2 regions of the Paenibacillus sp. Y660 genome follow, and region 2 is predicted to be linked to the other one. Evidence: riboswitches for the same ligand, from Rfam matches in the RefSeq annotation. Region 2 holds a riboswitch; the other holds the start of a gene.
The links. Region 2 has a riboswitch for thiamine pyrophosphate ahead of thiC (phosphomethylpyrimidine synthase ThiC). Riboswitches for the same ligand answer to the same signal wherever they lie in the genome.
Positions count from the first base shown of each region.

Region 1: another riboswitch for thiamine pyrophosphate. It lies ahead of thiD (bifunctional hydroxymethylpyrimidine kinase/phosphomethylpyrimidine kinase); the one in region 2 lies ahead of thiC (phosphomethylpyrimidine synthase ThiC).

Region 1 is NZ_JBXBBJ010000036.1:24,332-30,739, forward strand. Features, by position in the region: gene queC (7-cyano-7-deazaguanine synthase QueC) at 1-591, shown strand, start outside; gene queD (6-carboxytetrahydropterin synthase QueD) at 591-1,043, shown strand; gene queE (7-carboxy-7-deazaguanine synthase QueE) at 1,030-1,761, shown strand; gene queF (preQ(1) synthase) at 1,786-2,283, shown strand; gene AC2TDN_RS24325 (serine hydrolase domain-containing protein) at 2,424-3,059, shown strand; gene thiD (bifunctional hydroxymethylpyrimidine kinase/phosphomethylpyrimidine kinase) at 3,110-3,928, opposite strand; TPP riboswitch at 4,025-4,127, opposite strand; gene AC2TDN_RS24335 (SLOG family protein) at 4,215-4,775, shown strand; gene AC2TDN_RS24340 (DUF2087 domain-containing protein) at 4,895-5,500, shown strand; gene AC2TDN_RS24345 (phosphotransferase) at 5,599-6,408, shown strand, end outside.
Region 2 is NZ_JBXBBJ010000007.1:16,546-29,881, reverse strand. Features, by position in the region: gene AC2TDN_RS10515 (FecCD family ABC transporter permease) at 1-78, opposite strand, end outside; gene AC2TDN_RS10510 (FecCD family ABC transporter permease) at 141-1,181, opposite strand; gene thiO (glycine oxidase ThiO) at 1,392-2,540, opposite strand; gene AC2TDN_RS10500 (thiazole synthase) at 2,540-3,364, opposite strand; gene thiE (thiamine phosphate synthase) at 3,372-4,238, opposite strand; gene AC2TDN_RS10490 (ThiF family adenylyltransferase) at 4,278-5,348, opposite strand; gene thiC (phosphomethylpyrimidine synthase ThiC) at 5,341-7,104, opposite strand; TPP riboswitch at 7,440-7,544, opposite strand; gene AC2TDN_RS10480 (glycosyltransferase family 4 protein) at 7,619-8,776, opposite strand; gene ytvI (sporulation integral membrane protein YtvI) at 8,861-9,892, opposite strand; gene yfkAB (radical SAM/CxCxxxxC motif protein YfkAB) at 9,974-11,113, opposite strand; gene AC2TDN_RS10465 (HD-GYP domain-containing protein) at 11,247-12,365, opposite strand; gene AC2TDN_RS10460 (bifunctional metallophosphatase/5'-nucleotidase) at 12,513-13,336, opposite strand, start outside.

The DNA of each region.
Region 1 (6,408 bases), on a different contig from region 2:
CGCTTCTCGGAGGTTGAAGCTGTTACGTTCAATTATGGACAGCGGCATAAGCTTGAGCTGGATATCGCAGCGGAAATTGCCAAGGAGCTTAACATTAAGCATCATATTCTCGATATGTCGCTGCTTAATCAATTGGCGCCTAACGCGCTTACTAGAGATGACATTGCCATTGAGCAAAAAGAAGGGGAGCTTCCTACGACCTTTGTCGATGGACGGAATCTCTTATTTCTCACCTTCGCGGCAGTGCTGGCAAAGCAGCTTGGCGCGAAGCATATCGTAACCGGCGTGTGCGAAACGGATTTTAGCGGCTATCCGGATTGCCGGGACATATTCGTGAAATCGTTGAATGTAACGCTGAATTTGTCCATGGATTATCCTTTTGTCATCGATACGCCGCTCATGTGGCTGAATAAAGCCGAGACATGGGAGCTTGCCGAGACGCTCGGCGCGTTTGAATTCGTACGGGAGCGGACGCTCACCTGCTATAACGGCATTGTTGCTGAAGGCTGCGGCGAATGCCCGGCATGTGTGCTTCGAAGAAATGGACTTGACGAATATTTGGTCAAACGGAATCAGGGAGTGAAACAATAATGCTGCAGCAGATCTATCCAGCAGCCGTGCACCCTTATAGCTATGAGCTGAACAAGGATTTTCAGTTCGCAGCGGCCCATTTTGTACCAGCCGAGGAAGCCGGCAAATGCCGTCAGCTGCATGGGCATACGTATTTTGCCAACGTCACGGTAGCCGGTGATGAGCTTGATACGGCAGGCTTTCTAGTCAATTTCGCGATCATTAAGCAGCTTATTCATGATCGGTTCGATCATACGCTTCTCAATGACGATAAGGAATGTTTCAGCGACACGCAGCCGGAGCGTTTTCCCACGACTGAGGTTGTGGCGCGTACGATTTGCGAGATCGTTCAGCGCTATTTGGACGGTACGGTGAATCGTCCGCAGTGCGTTCAGGTTTATCTCCGTGAAACGCCGACAAGCTACTGTATTTACCGTCCTAAGAGAAAGGCGGATTCGAATGCAAGCAACTAAACGGATTCCCGTCTTGGAAGTATTCGGTCCAACTGTACAAGGCGAAGGCATGGTTATTGGCCGGAAGACGATGTTCGTTCGTACCGCAGGCTGCGACTACAGCTGCTCTTGGTGCGATTCCGCGTTTACTTGGGACGGAAGCGCGAAAGCAGATATTCGCATGCTGACAGCGAATGAAATTATAGAGGAATTAACGGCAATCGGCGGAAGCGCATTTGAGCATGTGACGATCTCAGGCGGCAATCCCGCGCTGCTGCCGCAGCTGGGCGTTTTTATTGAAGAGCTGCATGAGCGGGGAATTAGCGTTGCGTTGGAGACGCAGGGCAGCCGATGGCAGAATTGGTTTTGGACCATTGACGAGCTGACCTTGTCGCCTAAGCCGCCAAGCTCCGGCATGAAGACGGATTGGCAGGTGCTGGACGATATCGTATCCAAGCTGAACGAGCGGGCATCAAGCTTTTGCTTGAAGACGGTCGTCTTCGATGATGAGGATCTTGCATATGCGACCACCGTTCATTTGCGTTATCCGAAGGTTCCCTTTTATTTGCAAGCTGGAAATGGTCAGTTGCAGGAAACGGAGCCGCAGCGTATGCTTCCTTATTTGGTGGAGCGTTATGAATGGCTGATCGAGCGCGTGATGCCGAATGCGGATTTGAAGCGGGTTCATGTGCTGCCGCAGCTCCATACCTGGGTATGGGGCAATAAGAAGGGCGTTTAATAGAAAGGAAAGGCGGAGACGAGCATGGAAGGAAGAAGCAAGGAAGAGCTGAACGGCGTGACGCTGCTAGGCAATCAAGGAACGCAATATTTGTTTAACTATTCGCCGGAAATTTTAGAAGCATTCGATAATAAGCATCCGAACCGCGATTATTTCGTAAAGTTCAACTGTCCAGAATTTACAAGCCTTTGTCCCATGACGGGGCAGCCTGATTTTGCAACCATTTATATTTCCTATATTCCCGGCAGCAAAATGGTAGAGAGCAAGTCGCTCAAGCTGTATTTGTTCAGCTTCCGCAACCATGGCGATTTCCATGAGGATTGCATGAACATCATTATGAATGATTTGATTGCGCTCATGAACCCAAGATATATCGAGGTTTGGGGCAAATTCACGCCGCGCGGAGGCATATCCATCGACCCTTATTGCAACTGGGGCCAGCCTGGCACCAAATATGAGCAAATCGCGGAGCATCGCCTCATGAACCATGATCTTTATCCGGAGAAAGTGGACAATCGCTAGATTGAGCGTGCAATAACCCATTTCACCCGCCTAAAGTCTAGGCAGCGATCATACCTGAAGTCCATTCCTTTTCTTTTTCATTGACCTATACTGTTGAATAGAAAGGCCAATGAATATGTGAGGAAATGAGTGGAACGACTATGATCAGAAACGTGATATGTATGTCAGTGCTGCTTTGCACGATAGCAGCGGCACTTACGAGCTTTGGCATGGTACCCGAAAGAGTCCATGCTGCTGCGACAGAAGAACAAGCTGTGTATGCCGAATTAAATCGCTATATCGAGTCGGCGATGAAGAAGTACAACATTCCAGGCGCAGCGATTGGAGTCGTTAAGAAGGATTCCCCGCTGTACATAAAAGGCTACGGAACAGCGGATTCCAAGAACACACCGATTACGCCGCAAACGCCGTTTATTCTCGGATCGACAAGTAAGTCATTTACAGCGCTGGCTGTCATGCAGCTTGTAGATGAGGTAAAGGATGAGCTGGATGCGCCTGTGCAGCGATATTTGCCGGATTTCAGCATCTCTGATCCAAACGATTCAGCCATCAAGCTTCATTTTATTTCAATAGGACTCTTCCATTTGATTCTGCCTATTGCCTTGATCGTATTGCCAGGTCTACTCGATGCGTCTTGGAAGCTGATGTTTGCGTTTGTTCCAGGCATTACGCATCTTCTGTTTGTCTCATCGATTGTGCTGCTTGCAGTTGGCACGGCGAGATTGGTCTTGCTCTTCAGAAGCTTAAGCTTACAAACGCATACATTCGTTAATTAGGGTGAAAAAGCTAACGCCGTTTCCTTACCAGAAGCGGCGTTTTCTTTGTTCTAGATCTGTCTCGCGTCTTGCAGCCTGCGCCGATAGGCAAAATGATTCGTAGGCCCGTGGCCGCTGCCGAACCCAAGCTGATCCTCAATCGCAGCTTGAATAAAGGCTTTGGCTGTTCTAATCGCATCGGGAACTGTTTTTCCTTGCGCAATTTCAGCGGTAAGTGCTGCCGAGAATGTACACCCTGTACCATGAGTATGCCGAGTATCGATTCGTAGGCTCTCCAAATAATCGAAACGTTCACCATCATAAATGAGGTCGACGAGCTGTGAGCAGCCCGAGTCGTGGCCGCCTTTGATAACGACATAACGAGAGCCTTGCTGGAACAAGATTTTCGCTGCTTCCTCCCGTTCGCTGAGCGTGCGGATAGCCATCCGTGCAAGCAACTCTGCCTCCGGAATGTTTGGCGTCGTCACGAGCGCGAGCGGCAGCAAATGCTTGATGAGAGCTTGAATAGCTTCCTGCTGCAGCAGGGAAGAGCCGCCTTTGGCAACCATAACAGGATCAATGATCAAGTTCTGCCACTGATATTGCTTTATTTTTGCGGCTACAATTTCAATGATTTCGCTGCTGAACAGCATGCCCGTCTTGAGCGCGGCAGGTGTCAGATCCTCGCCAATCGAATCAAGCTGTCTTCTGACGGCAGCAGCCTCCATCGCATATACGCCTTGGACGCCGAGCGTGTTTTGGGCAGTAACCGCGGTAATGACTGACATGCCGTAGGCGCCAAGCTCTTGAAACGTTTTCAGATCAGCTTGAATGCCTGCGCCGCCGCCGCTATCCGAGCCTGCAATCGTTAACGCTTTATATACTTTCATCGACTCATCTCCCCGTAAACGAATAAAGACCCACTCATTTCCGAAAGGAAATGAGCGGGTCTAACGATCATACAAGGCTTGCGCGCGTGAATGAATGCTGTTTCTGCTCCACTTCCCTCCGCTGGAATGATCCAGATCAGGTTCAAAGGGTCCGGAGCATGCGCTCCATCTCAGCCGTTAGACTCCCCTAGTGAAATAAATTGGTCCATATTCAATTTGTATTTTTTCTACTATAGCATACACTGGAAAGATGTAAACCATAATTATCCGAAAAGGCGTTGAACTAATGAAAAATTTACTCGTTACGGGCTATCGCGCGCATGAGCTTAATATTTTTAGCCAGAAGCATGAAGGCATCGTTTATATTAAAAAAGCGTTGACGGGCAAGCTGGTGCCGCTCATAGAGGATGGTCTCGAATGGGTGATTACGCCAGGCCAGTACGGCGTTGACCTTTGGGCTTGCGAGGTCGTGATCGCGCTCAAGGAGATGTATCCTCATCTGCGGCTTTCGATTATTTCCGCATACGCTAATCCGGAAGAGAAGTGGAAGGACGATAAAAAGGAATTTTATCAGCAGGTGCTAAAAGGGGTCGATTATTACGCTTCCGTCAGCAATCAGCCATATAACGGGATTTGGCAATTTACGGCGCGGGACGAGCTGCTGTTTCGCAGAACGGACGGCATTTTGCTCGTTTACGACGAGGATGCAGGCGAAGGCAGTCCGAAGTTTTTTAAAGAACGGGCGCTGAAGAAGCAGCAGGCAGAAGGCTACGAATATATAAGCATTAGCTCGGAGGATATCCAAAGCATCGCGGATGATGACAATCTGTATTCCGAGCATTCATGATGGTTACAAAAAAATACGAAACTTATGATTTGACAAATCATAGGTTACCCGTTATTATCTGATTAGATAAATATCTAATTAGATAAATGTTAAATTTAAAACAAAGGGGGAATAAAAATATGCAGCTGGATAAGGTTGTGGCTTATCATAAGGCGCTGGCTGATGCGACGAGAATTAAGCTGTTGATCATGCTGGCAGAAGGCGAGCTTAACGGGCAAGAGCTTGCAGAGAAGCTAGGCGTTACGCCAGCAACGGTCACGCATCATGCGACTAAGCTGCGGGAGGCCAGCTTAATTAATGAGCGCAGAGAAAAGAATACGATTTATTTTTCGCTGAACCATTATTTTATTAAGAGCAACGCCAGCGCTGCGGAGCAGCTCATCTATCGGAATGCGGGAATGGAGAGGGGATTGGAGAGTATGGAGGAAAGCAGCAAGCGTCTAAAGGAATCGGTTATCCGCAATTTTTTTACGGCGGAGGGAAAGCTGAAGCATATTCCCGCCCAGCATAAGAAAAAACTGATCGCGCTTCAGCATATCGTATCGCACCTGACGAGAGGGCAAAAGTATACGGAAAAGGAAATAAACGCGTTTATTAAAGGCTTCCATGACGATTTCGCTACGATCCGGCGGGAATTTATTATGCATCAATTCATGTTTAGAGAAAACGATATTTACGAACTGAACCCGCAAGAAATGTGGGCGAAATGGGAGACATTAGCTTAAAGCTGGCGGAAAAATTAAATATACCTGTTTTGTGCCTGTAAAATTTGGAGCAATCGGGCTAAGATGAACGTATTCCATCCATTAAGGGAGCTGTTCGATTGTCTGATAGAGGTGAACTTGTTTCACAGGTGCTGATTACTGCGGAGAAGCTTGGGTTTACGGACATTGATCCCGTTATTTTAAGTGAAGGCGGAAATTTGATCATTCATTTGGCTCCTCATGCGATTACTGTTCGAGTGGCTGTTGTTCTTTCTGAGAAAAACGCAGAGCTTGCACATGATATTCTCGAGCGCGAGCTGCAGGTGGCCAATCATTTGCACCATAATGGCGTACCAGTACTGCTGCCGATTCCAAATGCAGGACCTCATCGTGTTGGGAGCAGGTGGGCGACATTTTGGCATTACGCGCCTCCTGCACCATTGGAGCCGCTTTCGCCAAGCGAGGCAGTTGAACTCGTTAATGCTCTTACCTTAGCGATGAGTGGCTTCACTGCGTGTACCATCCCTGTTCTCGGTGTATGGGAAAGGGCCTATGAGTCGGCTTCAAGGCTCATTGAACAGACAGATCCTCGTATCCAAGCTTTGCTGGCGATTTTTTGGGAGATAGACAACCAAATGCGAAGGCTTGAACCTGAAGCTCTGATGCCGGCTCATGGAGATGCGCATGCCCGAAACTTGCTCCCGAGTCCAGAAGGCTGGAAATGGATCGATTTTGAGGATGTATGCTACATGCCGGCTTATTGGGATCTAGCCTCTTATGTCAGTAATCTTGTCTTATTTGGCGGATTACAAGAGCCAACCTACGCATACATGATGAGCAGTACGGAAATCATTGCCGGCCAACCGTCGTTTTCGTTCGCCCTTACGGCAAGGACCCTTGCGGCTACTGTATCCAACCTGGATTTAGCT
Region 2 (13,336 bases):
GAGCGGCGCAAGCCGGATGTAGCCCGTATTCATGCTGATAATAAAGGATAGGATGATAAGCGCGCCAAGCACCGACATGGCGAGAATGGCGCGTTTTCTTCTGCGCTGCTCCGTTGCAGTAATAAATAATGTATCCACCTTTATTCCCCCTTCATCCTAGTTACGAGATAAAGGAAGAAAGGAACGCCGATTACCGCGATAATGATGCCTATCGCCACTTCCTGAGGCGGATTAACCATACGCCCGCCAATATCCGCAAGAACCATGAGCAGACTGCCTAGAACAGCCGAGCACGGAATAATCCATCTGTAATCCACGCCGACAAGGAAGCGTGATATATGTGGAATAATAAGTCCGACAAAGCCAATTGACCCAACTGCAGACACAGCAGTGCCGGCGAGCAGCAAGACGATAATAACGCCTCCTGCCTTCACCCAGCCTGTTCTTTGGCCAAGACCCGCAGCAACATCATCACCCAAGCTCAACAACGTGATTGAGCGGGATAAAGCGATAGCGCCAAGCAAGCCGCCGATCACCCATGGGGAAATGATTTGAATCTGCACCCATTTTATTCCGGCTACTCCGCCAGCGTACCAAAACGCCAAATCTTGACCGATTTTAAAGTAGAGTGCGATGCCTTCCGTAATCGCAAGCAGCAAGGCGCCTACAGCCGCTCCTGCTAACGTAAGTCTAACTGGCGTTAGTCCGCCCTTCGCCAGTGAACTGATCCCATAAACAAGTCCCATTGAGACTGCAGCGCCGGCAAAGCAAACAAACATAAGCGCTAAGTACGATACCGATGGAAAAAAAGCGAAGCAAATCGCCAGCATGAAGCCTGCCCCAGCATTGATGCCGAGCAAGCTTGAATCCGCCAGCGGGTTGCGGGTCATCCCCTGCATCACCGAGCCTGCGACAGCAAAAGCAGCACCTACGAGGGCCGCCGCCAGCGCGCGCGGCATCCGGAGCTCTTTAATAATCTGATGCTGTATCTCGTCCCCATTAAAGTGAAATACAGCTTGCCATACGGTGGATAGGCTGATATCCGCCGCTCCAACCGAAATGGATAAAGCGAGTGACAGGATGAGAGAAGCAATGCCCCCAAACAAAATAATAGTGGCCGCCAGCGGCCGCGTGCGCAGCTTTGTGCTTGCCGCCGCTTTCGCATTTAATGAAGAAGACATGCTCTAACTACCCTTCTATATGTATACTTTGATTGAACATAATGGCTCGCAAGCATCGCTCGCAGGTAGCCTCTTTAACAAAAGTAAGTTTTTGGGCATAAAAAAAACCCGCTATATTGATAACGATTCTCGTTTTCAATATAGCAGATTATTTAGCACTTTTCAATGAGTTAATTAAGTCAATTCATAGCGGATCGGTGGGATGATGCGTCAGGCACGGACTCTTCCCGCTCTTGCAGGAACCGTAAAACGATGTGGAGCAAATCGACTGATGGGCAGCCTCGCCTGTTTTTCTTCCAGCAAATCCGCTACGACGAGCGCCGTAATTGGACTCAGCAATATGCCATTGCGATAATGGCCGATTGCCATAATAACTGCCGGCGTTCCTTCTATCTGACCAAGAAGCGGCAGCCCGTCTCGGGTTGCTGGGCGGAGACCTGCCCAGCTATGCGCGATCTTCCTGCCTTCAAGAAAAGGAAACAGCTGGTTGCTGCTGCGAATCAAGCGTCCAATTCCCCGCTCGGTCACGCTTGTCGCAAAGCCGGCGACATCCTCGGATGCGCCGCATACGAGCCGTGCATTTCGTTTGCCGACCCAATAAGCCTGACTTGCGAACACCATATGGCGCACATCGTCAGCCTGATGCTCGTAGGAGCAAATTTGACCGCGTATCGGATGAACCGGAATGCTGAGACCGAACCACCGCTCATAAGCGCCAGACCAAGCTCCCGCGCACACGACTAGCCGATCGGCGTGAACAAGACTCGCTAAACCTTGAGCCCGAACAGTAACCCCTCCGCTAGGGTGAACAAGCACTTCTTCAATCTCGCCGGCATGCGCATGAATGGCAACTCCCAGCTTGCGGCACGCCGCCGCAAGCGCCGAGACCAGCTTCGGTGCGTAAACGTGGCTCTCTTGCGGCGTAAATACGCCGGCAACCGCCGAATGCGACACCATAGGCTCCAGCTTCCGAAGCTGCGCTGCATCGAGAAGCTGAGCTCTTGCGCCCCAATCATTTTGCCACTGCAATCTTGACGCAATAGGAAGCGCATCCGCTTCGTGCATAAACACGTTAATGCTTCCGCTTTGGACCCATTCTACAGGCATGCCTGACAGCTCCTCGACTGCCTTAATCCACTCCGGATAGCAGCGAAGACTGTTTAAGCACAAGTGAAAGAATTCATCCGGCTGCTCCGTATTTTCCGAATAGGGGGCAAGCATGCCCGCAGCCGCACCCGATGCTTGACCGCCCAGCTCGCTTGGCTCAATAAGCGTTACATGCATCCCTCTCCTTGCTGCTTCAAACGCACAGGACAAACCGATGATGCCGCCGCCGAGTATCATAACGGATTGCGGCATTACTGCTCGCCTCCGCTGCCGAGGCTGGCCGCTGTCTCAAACAAGGAGCCCGCCCACTCGCTGCTTGCTGACGCGTAGCGTTTCTTCGGAATGCGGCCGGCAAGCCTCGCTAGACGGCCTGCTTCAATCGCTAACCGGAATGCGCGAGCCATCATGACCGGGTCCTGCGCCTTGGCGATTGGCGTATTGGCCAATATGCCGTCCGCGCCCAGCTCCATCGCTTCCGCCGCGTCCTTTGCGGAGCCGATGCCCGCATCAATAATGACGGGGACGCTTGACTGCTCGGCAATAAGACCCAAATTGTAAGGATTGAGCAGCCCTAGTCCGGTTCCTATTGGAGAGCCGCCAGGCATAATTGCCGAAGCTCCTGCCTGTTCCAGCCTTCGGCATAGAATAGGATCATCTGAGGTGTAAGGCAGTACGATAAAGCCTTCGCTTGCAAGCTGCTCCGTAGCTCGCAGCGTTTCTACCGGATCAGGCAGCAGCGTGCGGTGGTCGCCGCTGATTTCTACCTTGATCCAATTTCCAAGACCGGCCTCACGTGCCAATCTCGCAATCCGTACAGCCTCCTCTGCCGTTCTTGCACCCGATGTATTTGGCAAATATTTAAGCGCCCTGTCCTCGAAGTGCTGCAGCACCGAATCATCCTCTACGCTTTCAAGATTGACCCGTCTTACTGCGAATGTAATGACTTCCGAGCCCGACGCTTCAAGCGCCTGCTGAAGCACAGCGGGACTAGGAAACCGCCCCGTTCCGAACAGAAAGCGCGACCGCAGCGTATAACCGCCAATAACTAGCGGATCATTCTCAATCCATTCACCCAACTTTGGCTCACCCCCCTCCGATAAAGTGTACAAGCTCTATAGAAGCGCCGCCTTGCAGCTCGGTTTCTGCCCAGAGCGCGCGCTGGACGATCACACCATTCAGCTCTATGACAAGCTTCTTGTTTTGCTGTCCCAGCTCAACTACCAGCTCCTCGACCGTTTTGGCGCTCGTCTGCTCCTTGCGTCCATTGATGATCAACGTCTTTTGCGCAAAATTATGTTCAGAAGCCAGCTCACAGCCAGCCGCATCCAGTCTCTCCAAGAAGGCGCGGCATACGCTTGCCGGAGCTGTATGGCCTACGATAGCGGAGACGGCACATATCCGCTTTGCTCCAGCAGCGAGCACGATATCCACATTGCCTAACGTAATGCCGCCAATCGCAACAAATGGGATCGTGATGTGCCGAGCTGCTTCTGTTACATAGCTAGTGGTGACAGCGGCGCGGCCTGGCTTCGTATTGGTTGGAAACACAGGTCCCACGCCAATATAATCAGCTCCGCTTTGCTCGGCCGCCAATGCCTGCTGCAAGCTATGCGTCGAAATGCCGATGATCCGATTCGGTCCGAGCAATGCTCTCGCCTCCGCAATAGGCATATCCTCTTGCCCTAGATGGACGCCGTCAGCATCCGTTTCCAGAACGATATCCGGGTAATCGTTGATAATGAAAGGAACATTATATTTTCGCGTTAATTGACGCAGCGCCTTGGCCTGCTCCAGCACTTCTTCCCTTGTTCCCGTCTTATTGCGAAGCTGTATGATCTGCGCACCGCCAATCAATGCCTGCTCCATGACATCTGCGACGAATTTTCCGGGATGATTGCTTTCCGCCGTAATGGCGTATAGCCGAAAATCGCGCCATTTTGGTCTACTCATTAATCATGCACGCCTCTCTATCGTCAGAATCATTTCTTTTTATATCAAATAAGCTTTGCAAAGCCTAATGGCATGCTCAGCATCCGCCGTTCCTTGCACGAGCACCCGTCCATCCGGAAAGAGAATGAGCTGTTCGCCGCATGGGAGCACTGCCTTTACTAAATAGCGATTAACCGTCAGCTTACAGCCCTGCACCCCTAACGACTTCTCTAATGCAGCCAGTTGGAGCGGCTTGCCTAATGTCACCTGTACCGTGTCTCTCCCGCATAGCACGGTAGAGCTGATGACAACCTCATCTTGTATGTCCTTTTCCAACATTGGCTTAGCAGCCCTTGCCGACCCTTCTTCATTGCCGCAATATGGACAGCAGGCGCTTCCGGCTGGCAGCAGCGATTCCCGGAGCCGGAACGACCATAAATCGACGCTTAGCCAGGTTTGGCGTATGGCTCCTTGATTGCCGGTGAGCCATTTGATCGCTTCGGCCGCTTGCAATGAAGCTACAAATTCTACGGCTGGCGCCAGCACGCCAACCGTATCGCAGGTATCTGCCTCGTTTTCCGAATCCTCGGCGCCAATCAAGCAGCGCAAGCATGAGGTTGCACCCGGAATGAGCGTTGCCTGCATTCCTTGCGCTCCTGCTACGCCGCCATATACAAATGGAATGCGCTGCTTGAAGCATAGTTCGCTAAGCAGAAGCCTTGTCGCAGCATTGTCTGTTCCATCAAGCACAAGATGGACGCCGCTTGCCAGCACAGCTGCATTCGCTGCGTTCACATCCGCCACAGTGGCAACGAGGCTCACGCTGCTGTTGATTTGCCGCAGCTTATTGGCTGCGGCAACTGCCTTGGGCATAACCGCAAGAGCGTCCGCTTCATCGAACAGCATTTGCCGCTGCAGATTGCTGGGCTCGACGAAATCCCGATCGACCAGTCTAACCTCGCCTACCCCCGCCCGAACCATATGCTGCGCAAGCGACGCGCCAAGCGCGCCGACGCCGACAATGAGAACCGACGACTTGGCCAGCTTGCGCTGACCATCCTCGCCGATTGCCGCAAATCTGGTTTGCCTCGAATATCGGTCGAAAAAAACCGGCTCGGTACCATTAGCCATAAATCATGCTCCCTGCCGCCTTGAACGCTTCCGACTTCTCCTTCATTCCCGCTTCAATCGCTTCAGTCGTTTCCATCCCGTTTTGCGCGGCGTACTCCCTAATGTCCTGAGTAATTCTCATGCTGCAAAATTTAGGGCCGCACATCGAACAGAAATGAGCGGATTTGGCCGCATCCGCCGAAAGCGTCTCGTCGTGGTACGCCATCGCGCGCTCGGGGTCAAGCGAGAGATGGAACTGATCACGCCAGCGAAATTCGAACCGCGCCTTGGACAAGGCGTCGTCGCGCAGCTTTGCTCTCGGATGCCCCTTCGCCAGATCGGCTGCGTGAGCCGCGATTTTATACGTAATAACGCCTTCCTTCACATCCTCTTTATTCGGAAGCCCCAGATGCTCCTTCGGCGTTACGTAGCACAGCATGGCTGTACCGAACCAGCCGATCATTGCAGCTCCGATTGCTGACGTAATATGGTCATAACCAGGTGCAATATCGGTCGTTAGCGGGCCTAGCGTATAGAAAGGCGCTTCATCGCAAACCTCTAACTGGCGATCCATATTTTCTTTGATCAGATGCATCGGCACATGGCCGGGACCTTCGATCATCACCTGCACGTCATGCTTCCAAGCGATTTTCGTCAGCTCGCCCAGCGTATCCAGCTCGGCAAATTGCGCGGCATCATTTGCGTCGGCGATCGAACCTGGTCTGAGCCCATCCCCGAGCGAGAATGACACGTCATAGGCTTTCATAATTTCGCAAATCTCTTCAAAATGCGTATACAGGAAGTTTTCCTTATGGTGTGCGAGACACCAAGCTGCCATAATCGACCCGCCCCGCGAGACGATGCCTGTAACGCGCTTAGCGGTGAGCGGAATGTAACGCAGCAGCACGCCTGCATGAATCGTAAAATAATCGACGCCCTGCTCCGCTTGCTCGATTAGCGTATCGCGAAATACTTCCCAGCTAAGATCCTCCGCTTTGCCGTTTACTTTCTCCAGCGCTTGATAGATCGGCACCGTTCCAACCGGAACCGGCGAATTGCGGACGATCCATTCCCGCGTCGTATGTATGTTTTTGCCCGTAGACAAATCCATAATCGTATCGGCTCCCCAGCGGGTTGCCCATGTCATCTTCTCCACTTCCTCCTCAATCGAGGAAGCAACCGCGGAATTGCCGATATTCGCATTGATCTTCACGTGAAAATGCCGTCCAATGATCATCGGCTCGCTCTCCGGATGATTGATGTTCGCCGGGATGATGGCGCGCCCTGCTGCGATCTCGCTGCGAACAAACTCTGCGTCCATTCCCTCGCGAATTGCGATATATTCCATCTCCGAAGTAATGATGCCCTTGCGGGCGTAATGCAGCTGCGTAACATTCTGACCGGCTTTCGCACGCAGCGGCTGTCTCACTAGGCCGGGAAACCGCTCTGCCCCCCGCTGTTTTTCCTTATCCTCCGTCAAGAATCCGTTGTCCTCCGGCTTTATTTCACGACCGTCATAATGCTCCACGTCGCCGCGCTCGTGAATCCATTCGCTGCGAAAGGTCGGCAAGCCGCGCCTTACATCTGTTTCTAAGCTCTCATCGGTATAAGGGCCGCTTGCATCGTAGACGCGTAACGGCTCGTTCGGCAGCTCCTCGCCATTTCTGCCTGAGCTTGCCTCCAAAGCAATTTCTCTCATCGGCACGCGGATGCTCTCTCTCGAGCCGGTGACATACACTTTACGGCTGCCCGGAAGGGGCGTTGTCATAATCGCCATAACAAAAAACCTCCTAATGGAATATGCAGAATTCCTCCTGGAGGCATACGCGAGCATATAAGAAAGTTTAACGCACCGCTAACCCACCCACGTATAATCGCTACGTGCACGGCATTCGCTGGAGCGTGAATGAACCAGCTGCACGCTCGCTCAGCGAGACTTGGCGCAGCCCGTTCAACATCAAAAAAACCGCTCCAGCGAGGGAGCGGTCGAAGTGTGTCGTCATGCGCGCAACATCAAACGAAGATTTCCTCCGGCTTGATGCAGCTTTGAAAGTCATTCCTTCCAGCTGGCGTTCCAGCTGGATTCGGCAGAGCTTTCACGCGCAGTTGCATAAACGCACAATCCCACTTTCCTACGCTGGCATAACCCAGATCAGGTTCAAAGGGACCAAAGCATTATGCTTTATCTCAGCCATGACGGCGCCCCTAGTGGATATCCTTGTTAGACTATAACGTTATGCGAAGAAGGGTGTCAACCCTATATTTAACATCCACATGCAAAATAGGACCAACTACATGCCGCTTTCCTTCATCAGCTTCACCCAGCGATCTGCCGTGTGCCGCCATGTGAAGGTCTGCTCGACTCGCTCTCTGCTGCGCTTGCCCAGCTTCTGCCGCAGCTGCTTATCCCGCAGCAGCAGATGCAGCTTTTCCCTCAGCTCCGTTTCAACGCGCGCTTGATTGACCAGATAGCCGGTCTCGCCGCTTCGGATAATCTCCTTCATTCCGCCGGCACGCGTAGCTATGACTGGAACGCCGCAGGACATCGCCTCCACATTGACGAGCCCGAATGCTTCCCTCTGCCCGGATGGAACGACCGCTACATCCGCTACCAGCATCCAGCCCGGCACCTCGGTATGCGGCACATAAGGCACGAACCGAACATGGCCTGGACATTTGCGCCCGAGTCTTTCAAGCATCCGCGCATACGCAGTTTTGCGATGCGAGCCATAAAACGGACTGCCGACGATGACGACAACAAGCTCGGGATGGCTCTTCACAAGCTGCGGGACAATTTTCAGCAAATGGTGTACGCCTTTAAGCGGAATGAGCCTTCCCATAAACAGCACCACTTTTTTACCGGTCAGACCTCTTTTTTTGCGCAAGCTCTCCCTTTTTGCAGCGCCTTCAGCGGAATACTGTGATGGAAAGCGTACCGTATCGACCCCTGGGTAAATGACTCGCATCTTAGATGAGACCTCGGGCACTTTGGACACGACGATTCGCCTAATAAACTCGCTATTCACAATGATTTTATCAGCAGCCTGCAAGCATTGGTGCAGCTTGGCAGGTGAGATATGATTCGGGGAAATAAAAGTGGAGGAATGCAAATAAAGCCAGACTCGTTTGCCTGGATTCATTTGCTTCATGGTCAGCACATATTGCGGACGGTTCTCCACGTCAATGACATGAGGAGAAAACCGCTGCACCGCGCGCCCAACATCATGAATATATCGCTGCTTGCTGCCGGCTGGAAACCGTTCACAAACAACACCTTTAAAATGTCCCTGACGGGGCAGCTTTTTGCTTAATTTTCCATAAATACGCGGCTCTGCATAAGGCATCAGCAATGGGGCGAATTTCTCAACCACCCGCTCAACCGAGCTGCTTCCTTGTGACGGAATTGGAAACGAGCCTGGGGTGACAATCGCTACTTTAATTGGTGCCATCTCTTCGGATGCCTCCTACATGATCTGCTTATTTTGCAGTATCATACGCTCCTAGAAATGTTTTTGACACGGCCCCTACACAGCCTAAAGCTTGAACTTCATTTGGAATAATCCTGCCTTGCGTGCCGCCATGTATATAATAACGACTAAGGGTCCAATAAATACGCCGATTACGCCAACCAGCTTGAAGCCCACATATAAGCTGATGAGCGCGGACAACGCCCCGATTCCGACGGAATCGCTAAGAATTTTCGGCTCCACGATGCGGCGGAACACTGTAATAACGAGGAAGAGCACGATAAGCCCGACACCCACATACATATTGCCTGTAAGCAACAAATAACTTCCCCAAGGGACAAGCACTGAGCCTGTTCCAAGAATCGGCATAATATCAACGATGATGATAAGCAATGCGATCGCCAGCGGATACTTCACATTAAGCACCAGCAAGCCGAGCAACGAAATAATGTATGTAAGAGCACTCAAAATAAACTGCGAGCGCAGAAAGCCGAAAATCGACTTTTTGAGATTGTTAAGCAAATCATTTACTTGCGGCTGCGACTTCTCTTCAAACAATGACAGGACGGTCTCCTTCATCGTATTCAGACTGAAGCTCATCATATATACCGCCACCAAGAAAACGATAAAGAAGATAAACATGCCAGGAATGCTGGAAGCGAACGCAATAACGGAATTAGACAAGGTGCCTACCATTTTGGTCAGCGTGCTCGTTAATCCCATTAGCCAGTTTTCCAGCGTTTCAATCGCATCGGGCGGAAAATTTTGATATAGCGATTGCACCTGCACCATAAGATCGTCAACCATTTCATTCGCATTTTCAAAATAGTTCGGCACTTTTTTGAAGAAAGCGATAAGCTCAGCTACAACTTTGACGCCAAGCAGCGCGATTAAGCCTATGAGAATAATTGTGAACAAGCTGCTTGATATCGTAGCCGCCACTAGCCGATTCATTCGAAACTTATTCATAAACATCTGATTAAGCGGCTCTAGAAAAATAGCTACAACAAGCGCGAGCAAGAACGGCGCTCCAACTGTAAAAAACAAGTAGAGCAGCAGCAATCCTAACCCGATAAATATGATTGTCTTGATCGACAACAGCTTCTCCTCCTCTCTCTTATTCTATATGTGTATTAATTCTCTATTAAGCCTAGCCTGAATAAATGGCTCTCCTGCACGCTAGTCGATTACCGCGCCGCGCTCATGGAAATCAACAGCCTTATAGTACATATCCTTAACGAGTAAATTCGGTCCGCAGCATGCTGCAGCGGGACAATGGCAATTCACGCTTTGGGCAAGTGAATGACCGAGCCATTTATCGAATAAATCCTCCAGCTTCGAGGTGCCAATGTTGCCAAAAGCAGGAACGTCGGAGAAATCTGTTACGAATACATCGCCTGAAAACAAATTGACGTTTAACCGATTGCGGCCGTCCGGATCGTTGCGAATCGTCACATTCGGCTCTTCCGTTAATCTTCTCAGCAGCTTGCGCTCGAGAGGGTTGTCGCTGCATTGGTAGAATGGCAGCGTTCCGAACAGCATCCAGATCGATTTGTCTCTCGCCTTCAGCAGCCTATCGATAGCCTCCAGCATTTGCCCGCGAGTAAGCACCGGCAAATCCTTCGCGAAGGAGCTTGGATACATCGGATGAACCTCATGCCGCTGACAGCCCATTTCCACGATCAGCTTATGGATTTCGTCGATTTTGTCATATGTTCTGTAATTGATCATCGATTCCGCAGAAACGAGTACGCCGGTCTCGCTGAGACGACGCGTATTGTCGATCATTCTTGCGTAAAGCTTGGTTGCTGCCTCTAGCGATACGTGATGCCCTGCTTTAGCAAATCCGATTTGGTGAAAATCTTCCGGAGACGTATAGTTAAATGAAATGTGCATAACGTCGAGATAAGGGGCAAGCTGCTCATAACGGCTATAAGGAAGCGTTACATTCGAGTTGATTTGAGAGCGAATGCCGCGGCTTCGGGCATATTGAAGCAGCGGTACCATATAGTCGCGTACCGTTCGATCAGAGAAGGAGGGCTCACCGCCTGTAATGCTGATCGTCTCTAAATGCTCCACTTCGTCCAGTCGGTCCAGCATCTGCTTAAGCGGCAGCTTGGCGGGTTCGGACATTACGAGTGTATCACCAACGGCGCAATGCTCGCACCGCATATTGCAGAGGTTCGAAACGGTCATTTCCACGCTTGTCAAACGATGTCTTCCATATTGCTGCAGCGAACGAATGGGATCCCACGGATCATTCATTGGCGATAATGCGGATAGCGGTCTACCCGTTTGTTGCAAATCTATTGTATTCATTTTCTTCAGCACCTGACTTATTATCTGGAATGAAACATTCTTGCTTTATTGTAATGCGAGGTTGCGAAGGAAGCAAATAAAACGAAGAAAAAGAAGAAAAAAGGAGCCCTCGGCTCCCCATGCTCAAAATCATTTAAATACCAGAGGCATGCTGTACATCAGTAGAGTCATCATTCACGCTTACGATCATCATCGTCAGCTGCTTCGACAAATCAACTTCATACGGGCTTGCAAGCTCTTCCCCAGCTTCATTATACAAAATGCGAACAATCGGCCTATGCGGATAAGAGTGATTAAGATCCGCGACAATACCCGATACGCCCGATTGCAGCTTAACCGTTATCCCGATTGGATAAATAGCGACCTTATCACGGAACAGCTGAACCATTTTTTGCTCATAGAGTGTTCCCGTTCCCGCGTACAACCGCTCAATCGCATCATGGGGAAGCATTGGCGAGCTATAGACCCGGTTTGTTGTCATCGCATCGTACGAATCAACAAGTCCGATCCACTTTGCATAATCATGAATCTCATTGCCCTTGATTCCGCGCGGATAACCGCTTCCGTCAATCCGCTCATGATGCTGGAAAGCACAGTGGGCTACCAGCAGCGGAAGGTTAGGCTCATCCTTCAATAGCTCGTAACCGATTTTGGCATGCTGCTTCATCGCCTCGAACTCCTCTTTCGAGAGGGATCCGGGCTTTCTTAGTACATCGATCGCAATTTGTGTTTTGCCGATATCATGCAGAAGCGCGCCCATGCCAAGCGTCGTAAGCTCATCCTTCGAGTATCCGTTCGACATGCCTAGCAGCGTCGTATAGACGCAAACATTCAAGGAATGCTGATACAAATAATGATCGACGGAGCTCATGTCCATCAGCATGATCATGGCGTCCTGGTGGCTAGATAGATCATCGATGATCATACTCATCATTTGCTTGAATGGCTGGGCGATGTAAGGATAGGTGACGCCCTTCTTCCGCTTCGGGCGATCCATCATCTCACGGAAACTTGTGCGAATTTCTTTGAGAGAGGACTTTAACGTTTCCTCGCTGATTAAGGAAGGCAGTACAATATCTTCCGTTCTCGGATCTGAAATATACACATATTGAATCCCGCATTGCTCCAAGCGGGAAATTAGACGATCAGACAACTCTATGTTTTCGCCAAGAAGGACGAGACCCTCCTGAGAAAATATTTTTTTGGCAAGCTTCATACCTGGCCTGCATTTCGCAATTGGCAACAAACGCATTTTCTCGGTCCTTCCCCATAAAAAAATATGCTAACTATTACATCGGAAAAAGCCGTTCGTAATGTTAATGTACGAGAAAAACGAGAAAACCGCAACCATTTTATACTATTTTTTCGACAAATTTTGTCGAAAAAGACAATGAATTTACTATTTCGTTACATCATTCCACCGCATTTGACGGCATTCGGCAATAGCGGAAAAATCTTGAAGCTGTTCGGCAATGACGTCTCGAATAAATTCAGGCAAATAATAGGTGGATTGAATGGCGTTGGCCAATGACACATAACCTGCCTTAAAGCTGAACATATCAATCGTGCCAAGCATATAAATCCGTTCATCTTCAAGCGGAGCCCCGTTTACAGCTGCTTGGATGAGCCTGTTCATTGGAGGCCTTGTTGAATCATAAGTGACGGTCAAGCCAGCAATGGCAAGCATGCCAAGCACTTCGCCGCGAAAGCCATAGCCTTTGATTGGCTTGTGTATAAATTCAGGCAGGAGCGATTGCTCCAGCGCTGTCCTTATGTCTGCTCCTGCGATCGTCATTTTGCATGGATTGATCGGCGACGGGCAGAGAGCATGCAATTCGCCTGCTGTCACGTCTCCATGCGCGAGGCCGCCAAGCAATTGACCCGCATTGACGATGCCAATCTCGGCATCCGCCCAGCGCCGCAAGCCAGCGGCTAGCAGGTTGGTGAGCGGCGATTCCCGGTCAATTCTGGCAGGCAGCGGTTCTGTAAGGTGCGCGACCACCCGGCTCAGTCGCTGCTGGCCCGAATTGCGATAGCTGCTAATGATGGCGGAAGCATCTGGATGCTCCTCAAAAGCGGACGTAGGCACGCACGCAGCGCGGAACTGAGGACGGGCAGATACCGAGTCGAACCCGATTTCTACCCGTCCGATGTACTCCCCGAACTTGCCGGCTGCGCAAATGGTCGTGTCGCCGATGACAATCGGTTCTTCTAATAAATGAT